Regions from separate parts of the Protofrankia sp. Cas8 genome, predicted to be linked through region 2. Evidence: riboswitches for the same ligand, from Rfam matches in the RefSeq annotation. Region 2 holds a riboswitch; the other holds the start of a gene.
The links. Region 2 has a riboswitch for cyclic di-AMP ahead of U9977_RS08945 (transglycosylase family protein). Riboswitches for the same ligand answer to the same signal wherever they lie in the genome.
Positions count from the first base shown of each region.

Region 1: another riboswitch for cyclic di-AMP. It lies ahead of U9977_RS00445 (C40 family peptidase); the one in region 2 lies ahead of U9977_RS08945 (transglycosylase family protein).

Region 1 covers NZ_CAUVXI010000001.1:87,169-110,868, reverse strand. Annotated here, with positions in the region: gene U9977_RS00530 (pyruvate carboxylase) at 1-1,242, shown strand, start outside; gene U9977_RS00525 (M20/M25/M40 family metallo-hydrolase) at 1,363-2,745, opposite strand; gene U9977_RS00520 (TolB-like translocation protein) at 2,774-3,829, opposite strand; gene U9977_RS00515 (MFS transporter) at 3,829-5,250, opposite strand; gene U9977_RS00510 (alkaline phosphatase family protein) at 5,257-6,144, opposite strand; gene U9977_RS00505 (hypothetical protein) at 6,589-7,602, shown strand; gene U9977_RS00500 (ABC transporter substrate-binding protein) at 7,706-8,992, shown strand; gene U9977_RS00495 (hypothetical protein) at 9,056-9,610, opposite strand; gene U9977_RS00490 (SDR family oxidoreductase) at 9,841-10,659, opposite strand; gene U9977_RS00485 (helix-turn-helix transcriptional regulator) at 10,837-11,763, shown strand; gene U9977_RS00480 (BldC family transcriptional regulator) at 12,029-12,250, shown strand; gene U9977_RS00475 (FAD/NAD(P)-binding oxidoreductase) at 12,376-13,584, opposite strand; gene U9977_RS00470 (MDR family MFS transporter) at 13,850-15,370, shown strand; gene U9977_RS00465 (peroxiredoxin) at 15,395-15,844, opposite strand; gene U9977_RS00460 (hypothetical protein) at 15,968-16,345, opposite strand; gene U9977_RS00455 (hypothetical protein) at 16,624-16,995, opposite strand; gene U9977_RS00450 (peptidoglycan-binding protein) at 17,291-18,193, opposite strand; gene U9977_RS00445 (C40 family peptidase) at 18,341-19,027, opposite strand; cyclic di-AMP (ydaO/yuaA leader) riboswitch at 19,142-19,300, opposite strand; gene U9977_RS00440 (peptidoglycan-binding domain-containing protein) at 19,747-20,283, shown strand; gene U9977_RS00435 (acyl-CoA dehydrogenase family protein) at 20,418-21,623, opposite strand; gene U9977_RS00430 (amidohydrolase family protein) at 21,863-23,044, opposite strand; gene U9977_RS00425 (ferredoxin) at 23,351-23,611, opposite strand; gene U9977_RS00420 (cytochrome P450) at 23,608-23,700, opposite strand, start outside.
Region 2 covers NZ_CAUVXI010000041.1:25,822-31,224, forward strand. Annotated here, with positions in the region: gene U9977_RS08935 (ATP-binding protein) at 1-1,157, opposite strand, end outside; gene U9977_RS08940 (DUF3151 domain-containing protein) at 1,288-1,719, opposite strand; gene U9977_RS08945 (transglycosylase family protein) at 1,900-2,643, opposite strand; cyclic di-AMP (ydaO/yuaA leader) riboswitch at 2,649-2,813, opposite strand; gene U9977_RS08950 (transglycosylase family protein) at 3,165-3,914, opposite strand; cyclic di-AMP (ydaO/yuaA leader) riboswitch at 3,986-4,158, opposite strand; gene fbaA (class II fructose-bisphosphate aldolase) at 4,382-5,403, opposite strand, start outside.

The DNA.
Region 1 (23,700 bases), on a different contig from region 2:
ACGGCGCTGCGGGCGAACTTCGACCTGCCCGTCCAGGTACACACCCACGACACCGCCGGCGGTCAGCTCGCCACCCTGCTCGCGGCGGCCGACGCCGGCGCGGACGCCGTCGACGCTGCGGCCGCGCCGCTGTCGGGTGGGACCAGCCAGCCGAACATGTCCGCGTTGGTCGCCGCCACCGACCACACCCGGCGCGCGACCGGGATCGACCTGGCCGCACTGTCCGCCATGGAGCCGTACTGGGAGGCTGCGCGTGATCTCTACGCGCCCTTCGAGGCGGGCCTGCGGGCGCCGACCGGCGCGGTGTACCGCCATGAGATCCCCGGCGGGCAGCTGACGAACCTGCGCCAGCAGGCGATCGCACTCGGACTGGGCGCGAAGTGGTCACAGGTGCAGGAGTGTTACGCCCTGGCCAACGACCTGCTCGGCAAACCCATCAAGGTCACTCCGACCAGCAAGGTCGTCGGGGACCTGGCCTTGTTCATCGCAAGCGGCGACATCGACGTCGCCACGCTGCGGGACAATCCCCAACGCTACGACCTGCCGGCGAGCGTCCTGGGCTACCTGGCGGGCGAACTCGGTACCCCGCCGGCAGGTTTCGCCGAGCCGTTCCGCGAACGCGCACTCGCCGGCCGGCACCCGGCCGCACCCGCGGCCGAGCTCAGTGCGGCGGACTCCGCGGCGCTGGCCGGCGCCGGCCGGCGGGAGACCCTGTCCCGGCTGCTGTTCCCGGGTCCGTGGAAGGACTACACCGCGGCCCTGGCCGCGTACGGCAACAGCTCGGCGATCCCCACCGAGGAGTTCTTCTACGGCCTCACCCCGGGTAAGCCGGTGGTCATCACGGTCGAACCGGGTGTCGAGACCATCGTCGAGCTACACGACATCGGTGGACCGGACGACGCGGGTATGCGCACCCTCTACCTGCGGGTCAACGGAGCGCCACGGCCGGTGTCGGTACGGGACAACTCCATCGCGCCGGCGTCCAATGCCGCCCGGCGTGCCGATCCGGGCGATCCGGCCCAGATCCCCGCAGGGCTACCCGGCCTGGTCACCTACGCAGTCGCCGTCGGCGACCGGGTCAGCCAGGGTGACCGACTCGCGACCATCGAGGCCATGAAGATGGAGGCGGCCGTCACCAGCCCACACGCGGGAACCGTCACCGAGCTGCTCCGCTCGTCCGGTGTCTCGGTCGAGGTCGGCGACCTGCTGCTCGTCGTCACCCCGGACCCGACCGGCAGCTGACCCGACCGGCAGCTGACCCGACCGGCAGCTGACGCAGGACGCCGATCCCGGACCCGAGATCGACCGCTCGGGCCCGGGATCGCGCGGGCGGGCCCATGGCTCTGCCCCTATGCGGCTGCCCTATGCGGCTGCGAGGAAGCGGTCCAGGACGCGGACACCGAAACGCAGCGACTCGACCGGCACCCGTTCGTCCACACCGTGGAACATCCCGGCGAAGTCGAGGTCCGCGGGTAGCAGCAGCGGGGAGAAGCCGAAGCATCGGATCCCGAGCCGGGCGAAGGACTTGGCGTCCGTGCCTCCCGAGAGCATGTAGGGGACGACCCGGGCGGCCGGGTCCTCGGCCCGCAACGCGCCGGCCATGGCGTCCACCAGCGGCCCGTCGAACCCGGTTTCCAGTGCCTGGTCGTAGACGACCCAGTCACGGCGGACCGCCGGGCCGATCAGTTCGTCGATCTGGCGAAGGAACTCCTCCTCCTGGCCGGGCAGGAAGCGGCCGTCGACGTAGGCGGTGGCCTCGCCCGGGATGACGTTGACCTTCGCACCGGCGTTGAGCTGGGTGGGGTTCGCCGTGTTGCGGATGGTGGCGCCGATCATGCGCGATATCGGCCCCAACTTGGCGATCGTGGTCTCCAGGTCCTCGGCGTGCACGTCGATGCCGAGCGCGTCGCCGACGGAGTCGAGGAACATGCGCACGGTCGGGGTCAGGACCACGGGGAAACGATGGCGGCCCAGGCGCACGACCGCCTCGCACAGCGCCGTGACCGCATTGTCATCGTTGATCATCGATCCGTGTCCCACCCGGCCGGCAACGGTGAGCTTCATCCAGGCGATGCCCTTCTGGGCCGTCTCGATGAGGTACAGCCGCAGGTCGTCGGAGACCGTGTAGGAGAAGCCGCCGACCTCGCTGATCGCCTCGGTGCAGTCGGCGAACAGCTGCGGGTGATTGTCGACCAGCCAGCGGGCGCCCAGGGTTCCGCCAGCCTCCTCGTCAGCCACGAAGGCGAGGACCAGATCACGCGGTGGACGGCGACCGGACCGGACAAGATCACGGATGACCGCGAGCGTCATCGCGACCATGTCCTTCATGTCGACAGCGCCCCGCCCCCACAGGCACCCGTCGACGATGTCGCCGCTGAAGGGGTGCACCCGCCAGTCAGCCGGATCCGCCGGCACCACGTCGAGATGACCGTGGATGAGAAGCGGCGCCCGACTCGGGTCGCGGCCTTCGACTCTGGCGATGACGCTGGTACGGCCCGGTTCGGATTCCAGCAGGGTCGTCTGCAGACCGACCTCGGCGAGTGTGGCGGCAACGTACTCGGCGATGGCCCGTTCGTTCCCGTCACCACTGCCCCGGTTCACCGAGTCGATCCGCACCAGGTCCCGACAGATCTCGACAGCCTCATCCTGTGCGATTGCGCTGCGTATCGAAACCAGGTCAGATGTGGTCGACAGGGACGTCGGGGAGGTTGTCGTGTCATTGGAGACTGGGTGATTGCTTGCCATCAGACCAGTCTGCCAGTGTGATTGAAGATCAATTATGACGAGAGCTGCCGTCAACACCGTTGACTACTGACGGCGCCATCGCCGCCGTCAGCAACCGCCGTGGGTTGCCGCCACCGTTGGCCGCAACCGTCCACATATCGCTGCCGAAGTCCCCGGGCAGCGCGTAGGTGAGTGTCTCGTCGTCGAGCCAGACCGCCTGATCGTCGACACTCCGGTTCTCGGCCAGCGGCGTCTCGCCCATGGTTGAAAGATCGAGGACGTAGAGCCGCCAGGGCGCATCGGCGGGAAGGCCCGGCACCCGTTTCTTGAATGCCAGCCGGGTCCCGTCCGGTGCCAGGGAGGGACATTCGACGTTCTCACGCACAGTGGTGAGCGTGCGGGCCGCGACGTCACCCCGGACCAGGTAGGTACTCCCGCCGGTGGCGAGCGTCGCGTAGAAGTGATCGTCGTCGGCGAAGGTCACGCCCCAGAAGTTGACGTCGGCGTTGCGGTAGGCATGCCCGTCCTTCACGACCTGGTAGTCCTCCAGTGTGCGCTGAAGGGTCCAGGTGCGGGTGTCCAGGATCGAGGTACGGGTGGAGAACTGCCCGACCCCGTAGGAGTCGCCGCTGACGAAAACCGTCCATGCGACCAGATGGCCGCTCGGCGAGACCCGCGCCCGGGTGGGGATGCCGTCGAGGAAGTAACGCCGCTGTTCGCGCAGGCCCGCGTCGAGTATCACCGCCGCGAAGGTGTCCGACACCGCGGCGTGCACCGCCTGCAGGCAGATACCGGTCCCGACCGCGGCGTAGAAGCGCAGGCAGTGAACCGTGGATGCGGTACGCGGACCGTCCGGGTCCGCTGACGGCACCGATGCCAGCTCGTCACGGTGCGGACCCCAGACCATGTTGCGGAAGACCAGCATCGGCGCCCGGGTCGAACCCGCTGCGGTGAGCGTGACCTGCCCTGCGGTCACCGGTGGGCCGGACGCCGTGCGATCCCTGCGGTCGCCGCGGTCGGCGGCATGGCGCACCGCGCCCACGGCGACCGCGGTGAGCAGCCCTACGGCGGCGAGCAGGACGAGCAGTCGGGTACGTACGGTCACTAGGTCGTCTCCCGTGGCGCATTGGGTGCTGCGATGGGCCGGATGAACGCGCTCGCCGCGACGCAGGTCGCCAGCGTCACCGTGGCGACGATCAGTGCGGTGTGACTCCCCCACGCCGTCCAGACCGCGCCGAACGACAACGAACACCCGAAGCGGGCGCCGGCCTGTCCGGTCTGTACCAGCGCCAGGCCGCTGGCGCGCAGCTCGGCCGGCACCGAGCCGGCCGCGGCCGCCATGAGCACCCCGTCGGTCGCGGCGTAGAAGGCGCCGTGCAGCACGAGCACCGCGACCGGCAGGCCGGCTACAACCAGGCCGGCTACCGTCACCGGCCCGACCGGCTCTCCCGTTGCGTGCGTCGGCGCGAGCAGCAGCCCGTAGGCCACGAGCAGGCCCAGATGCCCGGCGAGGAAGACCCGCCAACGGCCGAACCGGTCGGCGGCGTGGCCGAGCGGCACGGCCAGCAGCAGGAACGCGCCCGCCGTACCGAGCGGCAGGAGCGGGAACCAGCGCTCGGACAGATCCAGACGTCGCTGTAGCAGCAGGTAGACAAAGGAGTCGCTGACCGTTGCCAGGCCCAGTACAAACGCGCAGCCGGTGAGCCGCCGCAGGTGCGGTCGGCCCAACAGAGCGAGCGCCGCGCGCACAGACACCGTGGCTGCCGCCGCGGCCGGCCGGCCTGTGGCCGGCGCCGGGGTGACCGCGGCACCGCTGGGCGGGGCCGGCGCCGGGACGCGTCCGGGAGCGAAGAGCAGGAGGACCAGCACACCCATGGTGGCGATGCAGAAGCTCACCACGAAAACGGCGTCGAAGCCCCCGGCAGCCGTCCGCAGAACGAAAAAAGCCGTGAGTGGACCCAGCAGCGCTCCGGTGGTGTCCATGGCCCGGTGCACGCCGAAGGAACGGCCCTGGGCCTCGGGCGGCGCGGCAAGTGAGATCATCGCGTCGCGAGGAGCCGTGCGCAGGCCCTTGCCCGTGCGGTCGACGGCGAGTACAGCACCGATCAACGGCACGCTGTGGACGGCGAGCAGGGCCGGCTTGCACAGGGCGGACAGGCCGTACCCGAGCGCCGCGGTGGTCTTGTGCCGCCGGCCACGGTCGGCGAGGTGGCCGCCGACGAGGCGGACCAGCGCGCTGACCCCGTTGTAGACGCCGTCGAGCAGACCGAAGCCCAGCGGGGACAGACCCAGCTCGGCCACCAGGTACAGCGGCAGAACGGCGGTGACCATCTCCGAGGAGACATCGGTGATGAGACTGACCGTGCCCAGCACGAGCACCGTGTGCGGCACCGCCCGCAGCACGGTGCGAGCGGCCGGCCGGGCCACGGCGCGGGTGTCGGCGGCGGGCAGCGGGCCGAGGGTCCGACCCGGGTGTGGACCCGGGCCGGACGACTCGGACGCGGTGCGGGCGTCCGCTACGTACACGGTCTGCTAGTTCCAGATACCGGTGATGTCCGCTGCGGTCGCGGCGTTACCCGCATGGGTGGTGAGGCCGCTGAGGTCCTCCAGCGTGCGTAGCACGTTGTAGTGGTTGTAGGTCGTCGACGAGCTGCCGCCCACGATGACGTGCTGCCCGTAGACCACGGTGGCGATGTGGTTGCTGCTGGAACCGTTGTCCTCGTCGAAGGTCAGGACGAGCAGGCTGTTGTGGGTCTTGGCCCAGGTGGCGTAGGCGCCGAGGTTGTTCTGCACCCACGTGTCACCGGTGGAGACCGAGCAGTCGTGCATGTCGTTGCACAGGTTCGGAACGACGAACGAAACCTTGGGCAATGTGGTGTAGTCGGTCGGGAACTGCGTGAACGTGTAGGCGGTGTTCAGCGGCACATTGCTGAAGGCGAACCACGGGTTGTGCTTGCGGGCGTACTTCGTGCTGCTCTTGGTGCACACCGTCGAACCCTGCGAGGGCAGGCCCTCGTTGTAACTGCCCCAGGTCAGACCCGCTCCGATGAGTTCGGAGCCGAGGTTGGCCGCACTGCTGAACTGCGGGGTGTAGCAGCTGTCGTCGGTGATGCCCTGGGTGCTGCCGGAGAAGAGCGCAAGGTAGTTGGGCTGGCTGGGGTGGGTGATGCCATACGAGGACGAGAGGTTGGCGCCGCCGGCCTTCAGCGTGTTGTTGATGTACGGTGCGCTCGAGCTACCGATGATCTGCGAGTAGGAATGGTTCTCCAGCACCACCACGACCACATGGTCGGGTGTGGGCAGCGCGGCGGCCTGCGCGCTGGCTGGCAGGAGACCGACGGCCGCGGCTGTCAGACCGGCGGTGGCACCGAGCGCTGCCAGCGCCCAGCGCGGGCGTCGCAGGCGGGCGGGAACGGACACAGCAGACCTCCGGAAAATGCCTCGGGGAACAACACAGGGGCGTCAACTGGGCGGGCGTCAGACTAAGCGCGCGGTTGCCATCCCGTCAGCAGACCGAACGTGACGACCACGCAAACAGTTGTGTCGGCATGTGGCCCCGGTTGTTACCGACCTCATAGTCCACTGTCCGGTATGCACGGTTAACACCTACAACGACCTGATCATGTATGGTCAGACGTGGACAGCTCATTCAGATTATCGAAACAACACGCCAGCATGGCGTCAGGAATCGGCAATTACCATCAGCACGCGAAGCTGCCTGTTTTTCCCGCCACAGCGGGCGACGCGCACCTGTTGTTCATCATCGCGGAATACAGATTTTGCAACTCCGCCCTAATCTCGCCGACAGACTCGCCGGTTCGTCACTGGCGAACCCGGTATTGCGACCGAGGGACAAGGTGGAGGATGACACGCTTGCGCCAGCCGTTCAGCCGGCGGGCATACTTTCCAGCGTCCGGTCGAGCGGCCGGCGGTGCGACCACCGCTACCAGGGGCACCACCGCTACCAGGGGCCGAGTCCGCAGTGCCGCGCTCACGCTGAGCACGATCACCGTGCTCGTGCTCGCCCAGCCGACGCCGGCACAGGCTGCCGACTCCACCCAGTACGGCGGCGACACCTCCCGCGGCCTCGGGGTCGCCATCCCGTTCAGCGGTTTCACCGACCGCAATGGGCAACCGGTCGCGATCTCGGGCGCGGTGGGCGCGGACCTCGTTCTCGGCTCGACCGCCCAGCCGTATCTGCCGTGCCAGCACTTCGATCCGCGGACGGGCACCGGTGACACCTTCGTGAATGCCTGCGAGGTCCGCGGAAGCTACGCCACCTACACGCGGTTCGCCGCTGGCAACGGCATTCTTTTCCCACACGGCTACTTCATGCCCGACACGCAGCCGGACCTGGTCGGGGGCGGCTCGCTGCGGACGGACTGGGGCGCGCGCACAGCCGGGCTCTCGCTGGAGTTCTACCCCGACGTCACCCGTGACCAGGAGTACGTGCACTCCCGTTTCTACGTCGACAGCTTCAACCACCGGGCGAACGGCTGGACCTACGCCGCCTATGTGGGAACCATCGCCCTCGCCACCCTCGCGGACCCGGGTACCGCCCAGATCACCGGTAACGTGACCAGAGGTGGGGCTCTGCCAGCCAAGAACGAGATCAGGTTCATGATCTTCGGTGGCGACGCGCGCTCGTCCGCGGGATACCCGATCTCCTCCTTTGCGGTCACTTACAGCAGCGGCGGCGCCGACTGGACCAGCGGCGCAATGTACGCCGGGTCACAGCGGGTCACCGTCGACGACACCGCCACCGGACACCAGTGCATATACGATCTTCGTAAAATCACCGGTTCGGACAACCACCTGGATTTCGACGTCGCCCGTCCCGGCTTCGGCCGCAGCGGTGGACGGTGCAACTTCGCGTGAGAGCGCCCGGCCACAGGGGCATGGATCAAGGGATGGTGTAGCGCTGGGGTGCCATTCGTGTTAATCACCACGGCTGACGCCGGTAAGCGCTTAGCGTGGTGGCGTGAGGCGAATTGCCGCGGGACCGCGTGCTGCGAAGCTGGCCGCACGCCACCGGTACGGGTACAGGCGGCTGGCCACAGCCGTGGCCGGACTTTACCTCGCATGCGGACTCGTGATCCCCGCCTGCGACGCCCAAAATACACCGATCAGATCATCCACGGCCGCCGATTGTCGAGAACCTGGAGTAACCAAGGACCAGATCACGTTGGGGATGCTGTATCCCGACACCGGAAACGCGGCCTCGCTGTTCCTGCCCTTCCGCGCGGGTGTAGACGCCCGGCTGGGCGTCGCGAACAACGCGGGTGGAATAAACGGCCGCGAGGTGGTGTACACCTGGCGCGACGACGAGTCCCGAGCGACTGCCAATCTCGCCGCGGCACACAGCCTGGTCGACACCGACGATGTCTTCGGCATCATCGAGTCCACCTCGGTGGCCAGCGGGTCGGCTGCATTCCTGCACGACCGCGGGATACCGGTCACCGGCACGTCCCTGGAAACACCCTGGACGATCTATGACAACATGTTCAGCTACTCCAACCTGATTGCCAACGGCACGTCCATCAGTACCTGGGGGGACTTCGTCGCCGCTCACGGCGGTCACACCGCGGTCGTGGCCCAGGCGACCTTCTCCGCTACATCGCTGAGCGTCGCCGCCGAACTGACCGCAAGCCTGCGGTCAGCGGGTATCCGTGTCGTGGCGACCCTCGACGTGACCGGCCCCATCGACGCCGCCGACATCGGGGGACGAATCAGGGACAGCGGGGCGGACGTCCTCGTCGGTGCCGTGACCGCCGCGTCCTTCGGCCAGGTCGTCGCGGCGGCCCGGGCCGCCCGGGCCGGCCTACGGGTCATCCTCTCCCCGACCGGCTATGATCAGAACGTTCTGCGCCTCTTCGGAACTACCCTTGCCGGCGTCTACCTCTTCGTCGACTACGCCCCCTTTGAATCCGACACACCCGCACATCGGGAATTTCTCCAGGCCGTGCCCTACTACGCACCACAACTTCAGCCACCGAACCAGCAGGCCGCGCTCTCCGGCTGGATCTCAGCGGACATGTTCCTTCGAGGACTTGCCGACGCCGGGCCCTGCCCCACCCGCCAGCGGTTCATCACCGGCCTGCGTGCGGTGCACGACTATGACGCGCACGGACTGCTGCCCGCTCCCGTGGACTTCACCGCCGGTTTCGGTCAACTCAACCGTTGCTACACCTTCCTTCAGGTCAGTTCGGACGGGAAACGCTTCCAGCTCGTCCCGCCCACGCCACTGTGCGGCTCACGGCTCGGCTGACCGCTGACGGCTCGGCTGACCGCGACGGCCGCGGGCATCGCGGCGATCGGTCACGTCACCCGATCACTGGGGACCGAAGACCACAGTCACGGTCTGGGCGGCGCCGGTACCGTTCGATGCGACTTCGACGCGCTGGTTGTATCCCACGAAGGTCAGCTCTGTCGTGCTGTCGGACTTGACCTGGTGTTCGAACGTATAGCCGGCAGCGGGCATCGCCTGGCGGTAGTAGCGGATCGCCTCATCCCCGGTCACACCGCTCAACGCAAGGGTCGCCCCGAGGCCCTCGGACGCTACGACCGTCGGCGTCGACCCCTTGGGGAACGGGAAGTGCTTGGGAACAACCGTTCCCCGCAGAGCGGCGATTCCCGAGGTCGCGGTGGCAGCTGCGGTCGCTGTCGCCGCCGGGGACGCCGTCGGCGCCAGGTCGAGGTCGGTCGGCAGGTTGGTGGGTATGGCGGCTGCGGACGCGCCGGCCACCGACGCCGACGCCGCGGGCGCGCTGGCGGACGTTGACTCGCCGCCGCACCCACCGAGCAGGAGCCCCAGACCCAGCGTGGCACCAACCGTCACCGTCCGCACCTGTTTCCTGCTGACCCGACCCATCGACGTGCCCGTCATGGCCGCGCTGCTCACACGTCTCCCATCCAGTGCGTTGACCCCGGTACATACGTTGACCTGAACATGCGGTGGCCGGTCGAAATCGGCATGATCCCGACAGGCCACCTCAGACAGCCGGCACCACTAAAGCACCGGCTGCCTTCTTTGCCGCCCGCGGGGAGCGGGCCGTGTCCGGTGGCTACGTCGTCGGGCCAGGGCACGGGCGCCACCAGCGGCGCCCGCCGAGCCGTTCAGGCGATGGTGCTGCCCCCGTCCACGGTCACGATCGTGCCCGTGACGTAGCTGTTGGCCATGAAGAACAGCGCGGCGGCGGCGACCTCCGCCGCAGTCGCCACCCGGCCCAGGGGGAGCGTCGCGCCGGCGGCAGCGACAGCCGCCTGTCCGGCCGGCCCTTCGGCCGCGCCGATCATGGTGCGGAACAAGGGCGTGTCGGTGCTTCCCGGACGCACGGCGTTGACGCGCAACGGACGAAGTTCCACGGCGAGCGCGCGAGTGTAGGCCTCGATGGCTCCCAGCGACGCCGCACCCAGCGCGACGCCCGGCGCCGGGCGGTCGATGAAGACTCCGGAGGTGAACGTGAGCGAGCCGCCCGGGGGCATCCTGGGCGCGGCCGCGCGCGCGACATGGTGTGCGCCGAACAACCTGCTCGTGATGTTGACGTCGCGGGTGGGGTCCGGGACCTCGGCGATCACACCGGTCGCCATCATGGCGGCGGAGACGAAGACGTGATCGACCGTGCCGATGGAGGCAAACAGTGCTTCGACCGTGGCGGGGTCGGTGACATCGACGCCGCCGGTATCGATCTTCCTGTCATGCCGTTCGGCGAGCTGGCCTGCGACCGTGGCGAGCCGGCCGGAGTCCCGCGCCGCGAGGATGACATCGGCGCCGATACCGGCGAGCAGGTCGGCGGCGGCGAGCCCGATGCCGACGCTGCCGCCGATAACGAGCACCCGGGCGTCGGCGAGCGCATGTGGCAGGGGCAGCGCTCTGGTCGGCGCCGGAAGTCGGGCGCTGTTCGGCTCTGCCGTCGGGGATGCGGTGGTGGTCACGGTGGTCCTCCCGGGTACTGCTGTCGAAATCCGTTGGCCGCGTCGCAGGACGGACGCGCCTTCGCCGCAGACGCTTGCGTCCGCGGTGAAGGTGGTGAAGGCCCCGCCAGGACCAGGTCGACAGCCTGGCCCCGGCGGGGCCTGGCTGCGGCGAACCCCGCGGCGCAGACTGCTGACATGGATGGGGTGCATGATCTGGGTGCCTTCCTACGTTCACGTCGAGGCCGTCTGCTGCCCGCCCAGGTGGGCCTGCCCTCGCACGGCGCTCGGCGGACCAGCGGTCTGCGCCGCGAGGAGGTCGCCGCGCTGTCCGGGGTGAGCATCGACTACTACACGCGTCTGGAGCAGGGCCGCGACCGCCGCCCCTCGTACGAGGTGCTGACGGCGATCAGCCGGGGTCTGCGGCTGACCGCCGACGAGTATCGCCATCTGTGTTATCTGGCCGGACTGGCGGTTCCGGTCACCCCGCAGGACACTCGCACGGTGCGGGCCAGGACCTGGGAGATCATCGACGTCCTGCATCCGATGCCCGCCTACGTCCTGACGGTGGCGATGGACGTCGTCGCCTGGAATCCGGCAGCCGCGGCGACCCTCACCGACTTCGCCACGGTGCCGGAACACATCCGCAACATCGTCTGGCTCAGCTTCCTGCACCCGCCGCTGCGCCGACGGTGGTCAGACTGGGAGGACACCGCCACCGACCTGGTGGCCAACCTGCGAGCCCAACTCGGACGTCGCCCAGGCGAACCGCGCATCAGCTACCTCGTCGCCGAGCTGTCCGCGGCGAGTCCGGAATTCGACGGCTGGTGGAACCGGCATGACGTCGTCCAGCGATGTGGAGCGAGCCGGCGCCTCCACCATCCAGACGTCGGCGCGCTGAACGTGGTCTGCGAGACGATGAACATTCCGCCGGCGGATCAGCAGCTCGTCACCTTCCACGCCGCCGACGACCTGACCGCCCGGCGACTGGACACCCTCGGCAGAACACCCCCGGCAGAACACCCCCGAAGACGGGTCGACGACCCGACGGCACCGGCCAGTTCTGCCGTTGCCGCCACCCGAACGGGGCGAAACGGCAGGGGACCGCTGCACCTCGCCCGCTGACGATCCGTACGCCGATGAGCAACGGGTCGAGGTGGCGAAGGCGAACGACCAATTACCGCCGATCGCCTGTGGGACAGCTGCCATCGAAGATCAAATGTCGAGCGAAAGGTCGTCAACACTGTTGATTATAAAATAGGCATCATTACTGAGAGTAACTCACGCCCCGCCGACGCGACCGGACTAGTCACCACATGACCCCGACGTGCCATGCCCGAATTGCCCTCGAAGGAAGAACCGTGTGTATATTACACATCGACGTTCTGTGATGGGAGGCTGCGTGGCAACGACACGAACACCGCAATCCGCTCCTCTGCTGACACCTGCTGAGGTGGCAACCATGTTCCGGGTGGACCCCAAGACGGTGACCCGCTGGGCCAAGGCCGGGAAACTGACCTCGATCCGTACCCTCGGCGGGCACCGCCGCTACCAGGAAGCCGAGGTCCGGGCACTCCTCGCGGGCATCCAGCCCGGAGACGCCCTGGGCTAGAAGCCGTCAGGCCGAAGGCCGCGCGAACAAACCATCCTCGCGCGGCCTTTGGCCGGTGTGACCTTTCAGGCCGAAGGCCGCGCGAACAAGCCATCCTCGCGCGGCCTTTGGCCGGTGTGACCTTTTCAGGCCCGGCCTTTGAGCAGCAGATTCCAGTACATCAGCGGCAGGCCGTAGCGCTTGAGATACCACATGTCGCGACGTTCCCGCTGGGCGTTGACCAACCATGGAGGAAACGTCGGATGGGGACGCATGGTGTAGTCGAACTCGGCCAGCAGCATCTTGTTCCGTGCAGTGGTCAGCGGACACGAGGCGTACCCGTCGTACTGTCGCGCGGCGGGTTGGCCGTTCATGACCGACAGTAGGTTCGCGACGACGACGGGCGCCTGCTTGCGGATGGCCGCGCCGGTCTTGGCATTGGGCGAGCTGCTGGCATCCCCGAGGGAGAACACGTTGGGGTAGCGAGTGTGTTGCATCGTGTGCTTATCGACACTGACATACCCGGCCGGGCTGGTCGGGTCCGCCAACGGACTTTTCTTGATCCAGTCTGGTGCGCTCTGCGGGGGGACGAGATGCATCAGGTCATAGCCGATGTCATCGGTGACGCCGGTGGCATGGTCGATGACGACCGCACGGCGCGATTCGGGGTCGACCTCGGTGAGTTCGCTGTTGAGGCGGACCTCGATGCCATAGCGGGCCACGACCGTCGCCAGCACGTCGGCGAACTCCGGCACGCCGAACAGGGCGGGGGTGGGCAGCACGAGTACAACCCGGATGTCGTCGAGGACACCGTGCCGGCGCCAGAAGTCGCACGCCAGGTACGCGATCTTCTGGGGAGCGCCGCCGCACTTGATCGGCCCTGCGGGCATCGTGAACACCGCGGTGCCCGACCGCAGCGAGCGGATCATCTCCCAGGTCTTGGGTGCAAGGTCGTAGGTGTAGTTACTCGACACCCACGGTGTGGTGACGGCCTCCCCCATCCCGGGAATCGTCGTCCAGTCGAGTTGGATTCCCGGACAGACGACGAGATGGTCATAGCCGATCCGCGCACCGCCACCGGTGGTGACGATCTGATTGTCGGTGTCGATCGTCTCGGCGCGGTCGCGGATCCAGGCGACGCCAGCGGGCATGACCCCGGCCTGCGGGCGGGCGCTGCTCGCAAGAGGTGCGCACCCGCCCCCGACGAGGGTCCACAGCGGCTGGTAGTAGTGGGTTTCGGCCGGGTCGATGAGGCCGACGTCGACGCTACCGGCGCGGCGCAGGCGGGCCGCGACGGAAATTCCGGCACTTCCCCCGCCGATGATGAGCGTGGTGTGGTGGCTGGTCGTAGCCATGGGCAGCATCCCTTGTGCACCGACAGGTGGGGTCAGGCCGGATCGGTGATGATGGGCGGGCCGACGATCAGGCGCGTGCGGCGCAGCCATCACTCTTCCCGCAATGATCATAGCAGCGTCGCCCGTACCGCCGAGTGTGATCCTCAGAGCGCCCGGCAATAGGGCGCCCGGTTCAGATCAGCGACGGCTCCGGAACGGATCGCCATGGTAAACTTGTATGCGGCAACAAATATGGGCTACTCGCAGCCGGAAAGGTCAGCGCTTCATGACTGCCACCATCGAGGCGCCACCTCCGGGATCGGCGTCGGCACCGGGTGCAGACACCACCCCGTACTCACAGCGGCAGATCACGACCATCATGTCCGGGCTGATGCTCGGCGTACTACTCGCGGTCCTCGACCAGACGATCATCTCGACTGCGCTGACCCGGATCAGCCAGGACTTCCACCGGCCCGACCTCTACAGCTGGGTCGTGACCTCCTACCTGCTGACCTCAACGGCGAGCACTCCGCTCTACGGCAAACTGGGTGATCTCTACGGTAGAAAGACGATCTTTCAGATCGCCATTGCAATCTTCCTGCTGGGATCGGCACTGGCCGGCCTCAGCCAGAGCATGCTCCAGCTGATCATATTCAGAGGTGTGCAGGGCGTAGGTGCCGGCGGCCTGATCTCGCTGGCGCTCGCGATCATCGGCGATGTCATCTCACCCCGCGAACGAGGCAGGTACCAGGGCTACTTCGGCGCGGTGTTCGGTGCCGCCAGCATCCTCGGCCCGCTGATCGGAGGCTTCCTGGTCGACCAGGCGTCCTGGCGCTGGGTGTTCTACATCAACATCCCCCTCGGCGTCATCACGCTCATCGTCATACACAGGGTATTGACGATCGACTATGTGCGGCGTAGGGCTCGCCTGGACATTTTCGGAGCCCTGCTGCTCGTCAGCGGGGTGTCGCTGTTCCTGATCGCCGTGCAGGACGCCGGGCAGCAGGCACGGATCACCGAGACGATCTGGATCCTCGCCATCGTCGGGCTCGCACTCATCGTCGGATTCCTCGGCTGGGAACGGCGGGTGGCCGAACCGATACTGCCCCTGCGGCTGTTCCGCAACGCGGTCTTCCGCGTGACCAGCACGCTGTCACTCGTCACCGGCGCGATCATGTTCGGCGCGATCATCTTCCTGCCGCAGTACCTCCAGTTGGTGCGCGGCATCAGCCCCACGTTGTCGGGCCTGCGGCTACTGCCGCTACTCGCAGGCATGCTCATCACCTCGATCGGTTCCGGTCGGCTGGTGACGAAGCTGGGACGATACAAGATCTTCATCGTCGTCGGCACCGGGGTCATGACTGCGGGCATGGCCCTGTTCGCCCTCATCCGCGTCGACACCAACGGCTGGGTTCTCTCCGCCATGCTGTTCGTCGCCGGCTTCGGCCTGGGTCTGTTCATCCAGAACACCGTCCTGGCCACGCAGAACGGGGTCGCCATCGGTGATCTCGGCACCGCTACCTCTGCCGTCACGTTCCTGCGGACACTCGGCGGCGCGGTCGGCGCCTCCAGTCTGGGCGCGATCATCATCGCCTACCAGCGCTCGCATCTGGCCGGCGACATCGAACGCTACGGCCCCCGTGAAGGACCGCGCCAGACGTTCACCCATGGAATGGACCGCGCCTACCTGTGGACGATCCTGATCGGACTCGTCGCCTTCGCGCTTTCGTTCTTTCTTCGGGAAGTGAGGCTGCGCACCACCGCTGCCACCAGCGCTCGCACCGCCATCGCCGAATCCCCGGAATAGCCCGGTCCCCTCGCCTTTGGCCCTTTACGCGGCGTCGGCGCGCAGCGCAGCCAGTGCGGTGTCCGCGTGCCGGCTCATGGACAGCTCGGAGTCGATGCGCGCAAGCACCGTGCCGTCCGTGCGCAGGACGAACGTGGCGCGCTTGTTCGGGCCCACCTTGCGCCGGACGCCAAACGCCTGCGCGATCGTGCGGTCGGTGTCTGCGACCAATGGAAAGCCGAGCGAATGCTTCGCGCTGAACGCGGCCTGCTTGGCGACGTCGTCGGCACTGATCCCGACGATGCCGGCGCCCAACGCGGCGAACTCACCGGCCAGGTCGCGGAAATGACAGCTTTCCCTGGTACAGCCGTACGTCATCGCCGCCGGGTAGAAGAAGACCACCAGCGGACCCTTGGCCAGCAGGCCGGCCAGGTGCAGCACCGCGCCCGTCTCATCGACACCCGACAGATCCCCAACCTGATCCCCGACGTCCATGCGGCAATCCTCACCTAATCACGGGATGAAACGTATGACATGCTACCGGATCGGAGATCGGGATGCGCCTGCCGTACGGATCTCAAGATCCAATCGGCGGCAAAAGGCCGTCAACACTGTTGACTAAAAACACCCGGAAACAGGGCGTGGATCAAGAGTGCCCGGCAATAGGGGCGTGGATGAAGGAGCGGAATTTCGATCGCGCCAGTCATCAAGGGGCACTGTCGTGGGATGCGAGCCCGCGCCGGATCGCAGGTAGCGATACCAGGCAAGCGCTGCCGGACGAACACGCGGATCGTCGGCGAGGCTGGCCCGCACGAGATTCACGCCGGTGCGGTCCAGCACACCGTCGACGGCGTCGGCGGCGACGTCGGAAGTGACCACTCGGCCGGGCACGAGGATGCGGGCGATGAACAAACCGAGCTTGAACAAATCGGAACTGATGGACTGCGGCTCGTATCGACGCGGAGGCCGCGTAGCAACGCCCGCCGCGTCTGTCACGCGGTGATGATGGCTGCCTCGTTGCAACCGAAGCCCCCCGAATGTCTGCTGCTATTCGCGACCTTACAGGTCACTATAGTGATCAGAAAAGCAGCATAGCCCCGAGGACGGACATGTCGTCCACGTGACCGCACGATTGGGGGCACGGTGGGAACGCGGTGTGGGCACCATGATGGCACAGGCCGCGGCGGCCACGCCCGAAATGTTCCGGACGCGGCCTGTGCCGCATAACCGCGGACCCGGTCCTGCCGCGTGCCGATCCCAGCCGGAATCAGATCTCACCCAGGATCCGCAGGCTGCTCCGATCCGCCGAATGCCTGCCGTGATCCGCCGAGGGGTTCGGCCTGCTCCTCGCCCGCGGCCTCGGTGCTCCGCTGGTCCTCGGCGGTCGCCTGCTCGGCCCCGCCCTCGGCCTGCGCCGACTGGCCGACCCCCGCTGCGACGCCGACGAGTTCCCGCAGGCGGGCCTCGACGTAGGGCTCGGTGTAATGCGACCTGTCCGCGATCCGCCGCACGAGATCGTTGACGCTGGAAGCGGCTTCGAGATCAGCGGTGCTGACCTGGACGAACTGGTCGAGAATCTGGTGCCGGATCTCCTGCCAGTTCTGCCGCAGATACTGCTCCACCTGCTGCGCCTGCTGCTGCTCCATTCGATCACCTCCGCATCGAGATGTCATTTACAGGCATAAATCTATGCCACCCACACCAGGAGTCAACCGGAAATCATGATGGTCCTGCCGCCAAACGCAGAATGATGCAAAAATACGGAGACGGGGTCGATGTCGACCGCAGCATAATTTACCTGGAAAAGCCTTGTTATTATTTGTGCTCCTGACATGCCAGTGGGTCACGAAGCCGTTCAAATGCATCCCGACGGATGCGCTGAAGTCCGCTGCTCTCCGCGACAATACAGACAGAATATGATGATCTATCCAGTAATGGGACCTACGCGGTGAAAGAGAACAGCGCAGCGCGGGTCCGCGCCCCGACTACGCCATCGGCCGCAAGTCCGTGCCGGCGTTGGTATGCCTTCACCGTATTTGTGGTATGTGGCCCGAACTTTCCGTCCGCCACGACAGGGTAGCCACGTCCGGTCAGCGCTCGCTGAATCTGGCGCACGCCGGGACGCCCGCGGTGGGTGTAGCGGACTTCCCGCGCTCGGGGCACCGGATCGGCGACCCGTCGTGCCGGCGCCACGTCGGCCGCAGCGGTCCGGTCCGGCGTAGTGACCGGTGTAACCGGTGTAACCGGTGTACTGACCGGCCCAGTAGGACCACCTGGGCCGGTGGGATCGGCCTGGTAAGTGCCTGTCGCGCCATCACCAGCTGCCTCGGTGGCGGCTGCCGCAGCCCGCCCGAGGTACACGCGGTAGGACCCGTTGGTGTACGTACTCCATGCTCCGATGCCCTGCATGTCGCACACCCGTTTGGCGGCCTGGGCGTTGATGGCTGGATCGAACAGATCTGCCCCGCCGACCCAGCCCGCATGCGCCCGCATGTTGATCTGCCACAGTCCCCGGGAATCCTCGCCATTGGGGTTGTGCGCGTTCGCGTTGCCGCCGGACTCGGCCAGCGCGACCGCGACCCAGGTCTGCAGCGGCTTCCCGTCACAACCGCCAAGTCCCGCCTTCCTGCCGGCACCGGCGATGGAAGCGTCGGGAACAGGTGTCGCAGCGACAGAACTCGCGCCGGGCGCAGGCGCCGTACCGGCACCGGACGCCGCCGCGGGGCTCGCGTTCGCCGGACCCGCGGTCAGCATCATTCCCGCCGTCGCGCCGATGACGCCGGCAGTGGCAGCCACCGCGCCGCGGTTGTACTGGGACTGCTTTCTGTGCCTTCCCCTGGTCATTATCAGATATCTCACTTCAGTATCGTCGATCGGCTCATAGGCGCCGCGCGGACGCACCCGTCACAGCCAAGCTGGCGGAATGCCCACGGTGGGGCACGCGGCAGCCCGGCCATGACGGGTCGCATGTCTGTTAACAGTCGAGCCAGGTCACCCCAGGCGACCAACGAGATAACTCGTGGAATAAATCTTCTGAAGCCGGACGACGGTTCCGCTGTGGGGAGCGGCCCACATCATGTCGGCCCCGGCGTAAATCGCCACGTGATGGATGTTTCCGGGCTGCCCGAAGAAAATGAGATCACCGGGTTGCTTGGCATCCCGCGATATCTTCTGCGACGCCGCGTACTGGGCGTCGGTCACCCGCGGCACGCTCCGGCCGAGCTGTTTGTAGATGTACTGGACAAGCCCGGAACAATCAAAGGAGTTCGGACCCTGGGCGCCCCACACGTATGGCTTGCCCGCCTGCTTCGATGCCAAATAGACGATCTTCTCACCGAGACTGGCAGTGGACGCCGCGGAACCGTCCTGCTGCGACGATGCACTGTCCGGCGGTGCCGAGAGGCCGCCAGTCTGGGCCGACACCGAACCAGCAGCCGACGCCGAACCAGCAGCCGACGCCGGGTCGGACGCCGAGGGCGAATCGGACGCCGAGGGCGTGGTCCCGGCGTCACCGGCAGCGGTGTCACCGGCCCAGGTCTGCGCGGTGGCAGTGGTGGCAGTGGTGGCAGTGGTGGCAGTGGTCGAGCCGGCCGGACTGTCAGCCCCGGCGTCGTTCGCCAGTGCGGGGGCCGCAAAAGCGGTCAGAGCGACGGTCCCGGTGGCCGCGGCGGCAACCACCGCACGTGCGGACCGGCGGCGGAAGCTGGACCTGGCGGTCGGTGCACGGTGGCGACCGTGTCCGGACGGAACCCCGTCAGCAGAATCTGCACACGCCTGATATGCAGGCAACAATGATCCTTCCCGTACGCCTGCGAGGTTAGCTGTCGGGTTCGGGCCGGGAAGCCCGGTCAGCGCGGAGATCCGCGGCCGACTTCACCCCGAGGACTGCGCCACAAGGGCGACGTCCGCCAAGTCCTGGTTCCCCCGCTGCTGCCCTGGTGATTACTAGAAGGGAACACCGGACCGAGGGCAGAACTCGGCGTTCGGCCCGGTGTTGCTGAGAGCCCGGCCACGGTAGCGAACTACACGCTGTGACCGCAAGGGCCATTTTCCGCGAATCTCGCCGCATGTCGACTACTATGCGTATTAATCATCCGACCGGCCGGTCAGAAGAATCGGATCAAGACCGCCGACCGTGCGTCGAGCTCGGCGGCAGAATACTGACATGCACTGGCCGCGAGGACACGCACGGTGATAGCGATGAGCAAACAGGCCAATCGACGGGGTACGTCTTGTCTCATCTGGCAGGGGTTCTGGCAGCGGCCCGGGCACCGTCTTTGGTCGAATCCTTGCCATCGGCCCCGGCCGCCAACACGGCGTCGCCGCAAAGGAGTCAGCGATGACGGCTGTGCAACAGTTGGTCGAGCATGCGTTGGCGGAGGTCGGCTACGCCGGGGATGGCCACAATCACACGAAGTACGGTCACCACGATCTGGTCCTGGGCGCGAGCCCATGGCCTGGTCGTCGAACGCACCGGCAATAATATTGCCACGGTCGAAGGTAACGTCGGAAACGATCAGGTACTACGCAGAACCTGGCTGGCCGGCGGTATACTCATCGTCGGATGCGTGAACTGGCAGTCGATGTTCAGCGGTGGCCCGCGCTTCCCGCTCGCCCCCCAGAATTCGCCGAACCGGTTCGCCTACTTCCCGACGAGCGCGCGCGGGTCCCTCGACCAGGGCAAGTCAGGGGTGTTCCCGGATCTGCGCCACCCGGTCACGACCGCTCAGAACGCGCTCAACATCGCTACGGGCCGGGAGGGCGATAATCGCCTGCTCTCCCCGGACGGCGCCTTCGGCCCGCTGACGGAGAAAGCGTTCCGTGATTTCCAGGAATTCTGCCGGTTGAACGACCCGGCGGTGGCAGTCACCGGTGTGGTCGACCGGACGACCTGGCGCCTTCTCGACTATTTCCTCGACATCAAAGGCCGGTGAACCGACGCCTACGCGATCTTTCGAGGTTTGTGCGATCGACAAGGACTCTTTCGTCGCACAAACCTCGAAAAATCATCTAGCCGGCCGGATGGCCGGATGGCCGGATGGCCGCTAGCCGGCAGACGCTACGATCGTCATGACGCGCTCGCATGATTGTCGAGGTGACGGCGGACCACACGACGGGCGATCGCCCAGCGGTGGGTCTCCGACGGCCCGTCATAGATACGGAACGGGCGGACCTCGCGCAGGAAGCGCGAGAGCAGCACATCCCCGGAGATACCGAGGGAACCACAGATCTGCAGCGAACGGTCGACGACCCGCCAGACGGCCTCGGCGGTGAACGTCTTCGCCACCGCGGTCGACTGAGCCCCGGAGCGACCCTGGTCGAGTTCCCAGCATGCCTGCAGGACCAGCCCGCGGGACGCCGCGATATCAATCTCATTATCCGCGATCATCGCCTGGACCATGCCCAGCTCCGCCAGCCGGGAACCGAACAGCCGCCGGTCCGCCGCCCGGGCCACGGCGATATCCTGGGCCCGGGCGGCGATCCCCAGCCAACGCATGCAGTGGGTCGTCCGCGCCGGCCCTAGGCGAACCTGGGCATAGTCGAAACCCTTGTCCACCTCGCCGAGAACCGCGTCGTGCGGCACCAGGCAGCCGTCGAACAGCATCTCGCAATGACCGCCGTACAGGCTCTCGTCGAGGGTCTCGACATGACGGACGATCTTCATTCCGGGGTTGTCCGCGTCGACGAGGAACATCGTCGCTCCACCGCGGTGACCCGGTTCGCCCGATGTGCGGGCCATGCAGATCGCATATGCGGCACCGTCCGCGCCGGTGATGAACCACTTACGGCCGTCGATCCGCCAGCCGCCCGGCTCCTTTGCAGCGCGCGTGGTCAGAGCGGTCGGATCCGACCCCGCTCCGGGCGCGGGCTCGGTCATCGCGAAGCAGGACCGCACCTCGCCCGTTGCCAACGGCCGCAGATACCGCTCCTTCTGCTCGGCCGTCGCGATGGCCGCCAGCATGTGCATGTTGCCCTCGTCGGGGGCGGCGATGTTCAGTGCCAGCGGGCCGAACAGCGAGTAGCCCGCCGCCTCGAAGACGGGTGCGCGTCCGCGCATGTCCAGGCCGTGCCCGCCGAGCTCCGCCGGTACGTGCGGGGCGAAGAGCCCCGCGTCCTTCGCCGCCTGCTGTAGCCGCGCCCGCATCGCGTCACCGCCGCGCGCGGCCACGCCTGCGAACGCCTCCTCCTCGGGGACGACGACGCTGCGCACGAACTCGGCAGTGCGGCTGGCGAGTTCACTGACCACCGGGTCATGGCCAAGATCAATGGACACGTGGACCTCCTTCATACCGGCCGGCGTCGCCCAAAGGAGACCCGCCGCGGATCTGGCCGAGAATCGTCAGTTTTCCGTCAGCAAAGCAGGCCGGTCGACTCGTGCACAAGGAACAGGCGACACTGAAGATCAAATCGCGAACGAGGCTCGTCAACATTGTTGACTATCATGTGTGCACGCGGACGGCCCGAACCAACCCGCACTCCGCGCCCACCGACGGCGGGCCCGGTCGGGCCGGATCAGTCCAGATGGTAGATGCGGGCGGCGTTGTCGTGCAGGATCTTGCGCAGCGCGTCGCCGGGCAGCTGCGCGAACGCCTCCGCGACGAACAGGTCCGGCCGGATCGCCGCGCTCGCCGGGCCGGGCGACATGCTCGTCGGGTGCGGGAAGTCGGTCTCGAAGAGGAAGTTGTCGGCTCCAAGAAGTTCGATCGCCTGCAGGGCGGTCTCCCGCTCGAACCAGAAACAACCGAAGATCTGGCGCTGGAAGTACTCGCTGGGCAGCAGGTCGTATTCGGGGTGTTCGATCGGGACGCCGCAGTTCCTCCACTGCCAGTCCAAAGCGGCGAGGGCGTAGGGGAGCCAGCCGATTCCGCTCTCGACCGAGACGAAATTCAGCCGCGGGAAGCGGTGGCAGATCCCGGCACAGATGACGGTCGCGATGGCGCGGGCGTTGCCCATGAAGAAGGAAACCCCGACCGAGGCGTAGTTCGCGTGGATCCCGTTACCCGGGAAGTTCTTCTCGATCAGGGACAGGTCGCCCGATGCGATGTGGAAGTTCACCGGAACGCCGAGATCCTGGGCGGTCGCCCAGATCGGGTCCCAGTGCGGATCACCGAGCAGCGGCAGACCGAAGAAGTCGGTCTCCTGAGCCATGATCACGCCCCGATGCCCCATCGCGACTGTTCGTTCGATCTCAGCGACGCTCGCCGCCAGATCCCAGAAGGGCAGCGCCGCCATGGGCAGCAGCCGGGACGGGTCCGCGCTCGCCCAGTCGGTCTGATAGTCGTTGTACGCCTGGATGCAGCGCACCATCAGTTCGGGATCCTTGAGTCCGAGGAACCTCCCGGTACCGAACCCCGCCACGTTGGGATACAGCACCTGCGCCCAGATCCCGTACTCGTCCATTTTGCGCAGCCGATCGGGGGCGTTCCACAGCGCCGGGTCGACATCGGCGAGGCGCCGGGGATGCTTCGGCGGGAACTCCGCCCAACCGGCCATCGCTCCGCCCGCGGTGGCCGACAGGCGCGCGTCGCCGAAATACCACGCCTCCTCCTGGAGGTCGTCATCCCAGCGGACGTGCGGAACCAGATCACCCCACTTCGCCGTGGAGATCCGCGACGTCCACAGATCGGCGGGTTCGATCACATGGGTATCCGCGTCGATCACTCTGATGCCATCGGTCACTGCCGTCCCGGCCATGACGCCGCTCCCCTCGAGGTCTTCGGGAGACGCCGGCTGTCACGACGCGCGTCCCGGCCGCACTCTGATGTGATCTATACCTTATTTCTTATGAGGAAATCCGACAAGCGGTCCCGGAAATGTAGCGCGGACGCGATTTCCTCTCGCCGAACGGAAAGACCGGTCCACATTGCGGCCTCGAACGACTTCGGCTACCGCAGGCACTGGCCCGGCCACCTGGGCGACCCCATCGAGTGCTGCCCAGGCGCCGACCCACGGCGCACGCGTCCGGCTCACGCGGCCCGATCCACCCAGGTACCTCACCTGTCAGACGTCCACCGCCGGCCCCGGCGGACCGGCCGCGACCGTGATCGCGTCTTCCGGACACGAACTGGCGCCGAGCCGGGCCGCTTGTGCCCGGTCCGCGGTCACCACGAAGGTGACGCCGCGGGGGAGGCAGAAACCGTCGTCATCGGTGTCGAACACCTCCGGAGCGAGCGAATAGCAGCGGCCCTGCCCGGTACACCGGGTGGGGTCGACCATGATCTGCACGGTGAGCCGCTCCCCCGTTGTCGGATCGGCGGTCATGACCGGTCCCAGACCAGCGGCAGGGCGACCAGCCCGGCCGCACCACCGCGCTCCAGCACCGGCTCACCGCCCGCGATCCGGTAGTCGGG
Region 2 (5,403 bases):
ACGACCGCGTCGATCTCGTCCTGACCGCCGGTTCCCCAGTAGGGCCCGATCGCCACGACGTCCGGCCCCAGCGAACCGGAGACCGCGAGCCGCCGCAGATGCTCCCGGAACGCCTCTTCCCAGGGCAGACCGAAATGGTCATCGAGGCTTGTGACCAGGACGGGCAGCAGAGCCTCCCCGAGACCGCGGTCGATCTCGGCACGGAACCGGGAAAGCACCCCGAGATAGAAGGCGAGGAAGTTGTCAGCGATGCGGTAGACCCGGCGCCGGCTGCGGGCGGTGTCGGTCACCGGCATGACCCGGTCGACGAGCCGCAGCTCGATGAGCCGGTCCAGGGTGCGGGCCGGCTCAGCCCGGATATGATCCTTGATCTCGTTGTACTGCGTGCGGCCCGCGGCGATGGCATGCAGCACCGCCGCCGGGTACTCACCGTGTTCCACCTCGGTTGCCAGCACGAGTTGTCCCTCGGTGAGCAGCGACGCCCCCGGCCGGCAGGCCAGTCGCCGCAGGTTGTCGGTGACGTCCGCGTTCTGGTCCCACCAGGACAGGTACAGCGGTACTCCGCCGACCAGCCCGTACACGAGGGCTCGGTTGGCCGGGGTGAGCTCGGGCAGCATCAGGGCGGCCTCGTGCGGGCGGAACGGATGCAGCGACAGTGACAGGTCGAACCGACCGTAGAGCGGCGCCCGTTGTTCCTGCAACGCGGTCATGTGCCGCACTGCCGACCCGCACAGCAGCAGTCGTAGCTGTGTCCTGCCCGCCACGCGGTCGAGAAAGGCCCGCAGCACTCCTGGGAGGTCCGGCGATGTCGCGACAATCTCTGGGAACTCGTCCAGGACGACGAGAAGCGGCTCGCGTTCCGCTGCCACCGCCAAGTCGTCCAAGGCGTCGTCCCAGTCGGAATACGGGCGCGTGAGCAGGTCCCGGAACCGTCCGGGGATGCCGGCCGCGACCTGGCGGGACAGCTGCGCCAGTTCTCCTGATGCGGCACGACCGGCACCCGTATGAAAGATCGACCGCCGTCCGTCGGCGAACCGGTGCAACAGGGCGGTTTTACCGACTCTGCGTCGTCCCCATATCACCGCTGGTCGTGGATGGGTCGAGGTCCACCAGCGCTCCAGCGCGGCAAGCTCCTCGACGCGATTGACGAACGCCATTCCGCCCCTGCTTACCTCGCACGCTACTTACATCACCTGTAACTTACCTCGGATGTCAGTAGGCCACCGGGCGGACAGCAGGGTGTCCCGGTCCCCGATCCAGGACGTCAGCAGGACGGTCGTGAGCGGCTCAGCTCTTAAGGCCCAGTACCTCGGCCGCTTCGGGATCGCTGTCGGCGAGGAAGTCCCGGCAGCGGGCGGCCTCCTCGGCCTCACCGATGGCGGCGGCGGCGCGACTGAGCGCCGCGAGCGCGCGTAGGAAGCCCTGGTTGGCCTCGTGGGACCACGGGATCGGCCCATGCCCGTGCCAGCCGGCGCGACGAAGCTGGTCCAAGCCGCGGTGGTATCCGGTCCGTGCGTAGGCGTAGGCCGTGACCGCCGCACCTGCCTCCAGGGCGCGCTCGGCCAGCATCGCCCAGGCGAGGCTTGAGTCCGGGAAGCGACCGGCGACCGTCTCCGCGGTCTCGCCGGCGTCGAGCGCTTTGGCGGCAGCCGGATCGAGAGTGAGTTTTGTCGGGGGCGGACCGTCAAGAAGATCCGGCCGTCCAGGGGAGGTCGTCATGGGGTCCATCCTGCCGGATCCCGGTTGCACTGTGCCGAGTGGGGATCGGTCAGAACAGGTTCTCACGCGGCGGACCCGGTGGGAGGGGGGTGGGCCATCGGGTCCGCCGCGGAATCAGGGTTCGAGGGCGAATCCACCTTCGAACAGTCATAGGATGTTACAGGATACGAACCTTTGGGATCACAGGGCGGACGGGCTGGTGACGGTGATGTCCCAGAGGTTCTTACCGACCACACCGGCCTGTCCGTCGTCGACCCGTGTCAGGTAGCTGTACAGCGATGCCAGGCCCTGGGACTCGCCGCCGAAGCGGCCGTCCACCTGCAGAATGAATTTCTTCTCGCGCATCGTGTTCTGCCAGACGTAGGCGTCAGCGCGCACCTCTCCGGCCAGAGCGGTGGAAAGCGTCGTACCGGTGAAGTTCGACGATTCCAGTTGCGCCTTCGCGCGGTCCAAGGTCATTGCGGGCTGTACCGGGGCGATCGCCTGCTGGACTGCCGCGACGTTGGGCACCGTTGCCGGCACCGTTGTCGGCACCTGCGGCGCCGGGCCGTTGTTGGTCAGGCCCATCTTGACCGAGCAGGACGGCCACGGGGACCAGCCGCGAGAGTTGTAGAGCTTGTGGGCTGCGTCGTCCTGCAGCGCCGGCGGGGCGTCACTGGGGAGGCCGGAATAGCCGAGACCGTGCCAGGTTCCGGCGTCGAACTGGTACGCGCCGTAGAACCCGTTACCGGTATTGATGTGATAGTTGCCGCCGGACTCACACTGGCGGAGTTTGGTGAAGTCGTCGGCGGTCGCGGCGCCTGCGGGACTGGCCGCGACGGCGAGACCACTGCCCACGAGTGCTGTGACAGCACCGGTGGTACGCAGGACCTTGACTGCGGTGGACGACTGTTGCGGGGCTCGGTGCCTGCCAACAGACGGCATGTGGGTCGGTCCTTCCCGTCGCCTACGAGGTGAGCTGTCGGGTGCGGGCTGGGAACATGCCCGGCCGGTGACGCCGATGAGCGTCGCCTGCTTTACCCCAAGGACACCGGTGGCCGGTATCCGGATGTGGTTCCCCCGATCCCGTCCGTGCGGCTTCGCGATAGGTCCTGCCGCGGCGGGCGGGGACGGGATTCGGCGTCCGTCCGCGCGGCCTCGCCGATCTGGCGAGTGGGGAGGACTCTAGCGAGCCTGGCCCTTTCGAAGCAAATCGGGGGTGTCGGATGAACTACACGGACCTGGCTTTCACCACCCGAATGGGCTACATGGCCCAAAGACAACACTCTACCCGGCGATTGGGGTGACCCCGATGGGGGGTCGTTTGTGCTGGCTTTTCGTAACACCGAGTGATCGGGCCGGTCGCCGTAGTGCTTTTCTGTTGTGTTTGTTGTCACGCAGGTGGGACCGACCCGACTCGTCCTCGCGGGGTCTATATCAGTTCGCGGCCGTCAGCTGCCGGCTGTTCAGCTGAAGGTGACCCCCCAGGTCTCCGGCCCACAGATTCCGTCGACCGCCAGGCCCTTGTCGGCCTGCAGGCGGCTGGCCGCGCCGGCCGACTCAGGTCCATACCGACCGTCAATTTGGATCTTGTAGCCAAGACTGTTCATCTGGTGCTGCCACGACCGAACGTCCGACCGCACCTGATCGACGAGGTCGGCGGTAAGGGGCATCGCATCAGCGGAGTTCGACGAGATGTCCGTGCTCACCGTGCGCCATTGCCAGCGCGAGGAACCGCTCCTGCCGTACGAGGGTGCCGGCGACGAGTCGGTGTCGGATGAGCTCGAGTCCGATGCGCTGGTGTCCGGTGCATCCCTGCTGCTGTCGGCGCCCGATGCGCCGGGACTTGCGGTGCCGGCCGGGTTGGTGCCGACTGGGCTGGTACCGACTGGGCTGGTACCGCCCCCGAGTTGGTCGGCGCCCATGCCCTTGCCGCAGGCAGGCCACTGGCCGAAGCCGGCGCGGGCGGCGAGCTTGATCGCGGCTGCATCCTGGGTGCCGGGGGCCGCGCTGCTGGGCAGGCCGGTGAAGCCCAGGCCCTGCCAGGTGCCCAGCGAGAACTGGTAAGCGCCGTAGTAGCCGTTGCCGCTGTTCGCCCCGTAGTCACCGCCGGACTCGCATTGGCGAAGCCCCTCCCAGGTCGTGGCGGCGCTGGCCGGTTGGGACATCGCGATGCCGCCACTGATCGCGGCGACCAGGGCCGGGGTCACCACCATGGCCCGGGTGCGGATCCGAGCCCGGCGAACTCCACGATGTCGGCCACGAGAACGTGTACTGGACATATTGGTAATGCCCTTCCCCACGCCTGCGAGGTGAGCTGTCGGATTCGGGCTGGGACTGCCCGGCCGCTTTCACGGCTTCACCCCGAGGACGCCCGATATCGACGTCCGAAAGTGGGTCCCCCGTTCCTGCCGCAAGTTTGGTTTTCGTCGAGCGAGGGCAGGATTCGGCGTGCCGCCCGACGTGTCCCCATCGTATCGACGGGCACGGCGCAGACCATAACCAGAATTGCTGGTGGCTGAACAAGCCGTGAATGCGGTTCGTGACTATGCGCACATCGCGCTGTCCACTCTTGCCGTTCCTCGAGATCGACTGCTAACGCGCGCATGCATGCGCTCAGCTTGCTTGCAGGCGGCCGAAGGAGGCGCGAAAAGCGATGTCGCGCCTCCTTCGGCCGGATGGGTCAGCTGGTCAGCGAATGCCCCGCCGAGCGTAGGTCTGCGCAGGCCTGCGCGACACGGGCGGCCATACCGGACTCGGCTGCCTTGCCGTAGCTGCGTGGGTCGTACTGCTTTTTCACACCTACTTCGCCGTCCACTTTCAGTACGCCGGCGTAGTTCTTGAAGACATGGTCGGCGATCGGCCGGGTGTATGCGTACTGGGTATCGGTGTCCACATTCATCTTGACAACGCCGTAGTCCAGCGTCTCGCGGATTTCGGCCAGGTCGGAACCACTACCGCCGTGAAACACCAGGTCGAAGGGCTTGGCGTCGACTGGCAGACCGAGCTGCTGCGCGACATACTGCTGCCCGTCCCGAAGGATGCCCGGACGGAGTTTCACATTGCCCGGCTTGTATACACCGTGCACATTTCCGAAGGTTGCGGCGAGCATGTAGCGGCCCCGTTCGCCGGTGCCGAGAACCTCGGCGGTGCGCCACATGTCCGTCGGCGTGGTGTAAAGTTTCTCGTCGATCGCACCGACGACACCGTCCTCCTCGCCGCCGACGACACCGATCTCCACCTCCAGGACGATCTTGGCCTGGTGGCATTCGATCAGGAGGCCGTCGGCAATTTTGAGATTCTCCTCCAGCTCGACTGCCGATCCATCCCACATATGTGAGTGGAACAGCGGATCCCGCCCTTCGCGGAGAACCCGGTCCTTGGAGATCGCAAGCAGGGGGCGCAGATAGGTGTCGAGTTTGTCCGCGGGGCAGTGGTCGGTGTGCAGGGCGATATTGACCGGATACGCTTTGGCGACATGGTGGGCGAACTCGGCGAGTGCTTGCGCGCCGAGGACCATGTTCTTCACCCGGGTGCCGGAGAGGAACTCGGCACCGCCGGTGGAGACCTGCACGATGCCGTCGCTGCCGGCATCGGCGAAGCCCTTCAGGGCTGCATTCAGGGTCTCCGACGACGTAACGTTGATCGCCGGGTAGGCGAATGCCTCGGTCTTGGCCCGGTCAAGCATCTGTGCGTAGACGTCCG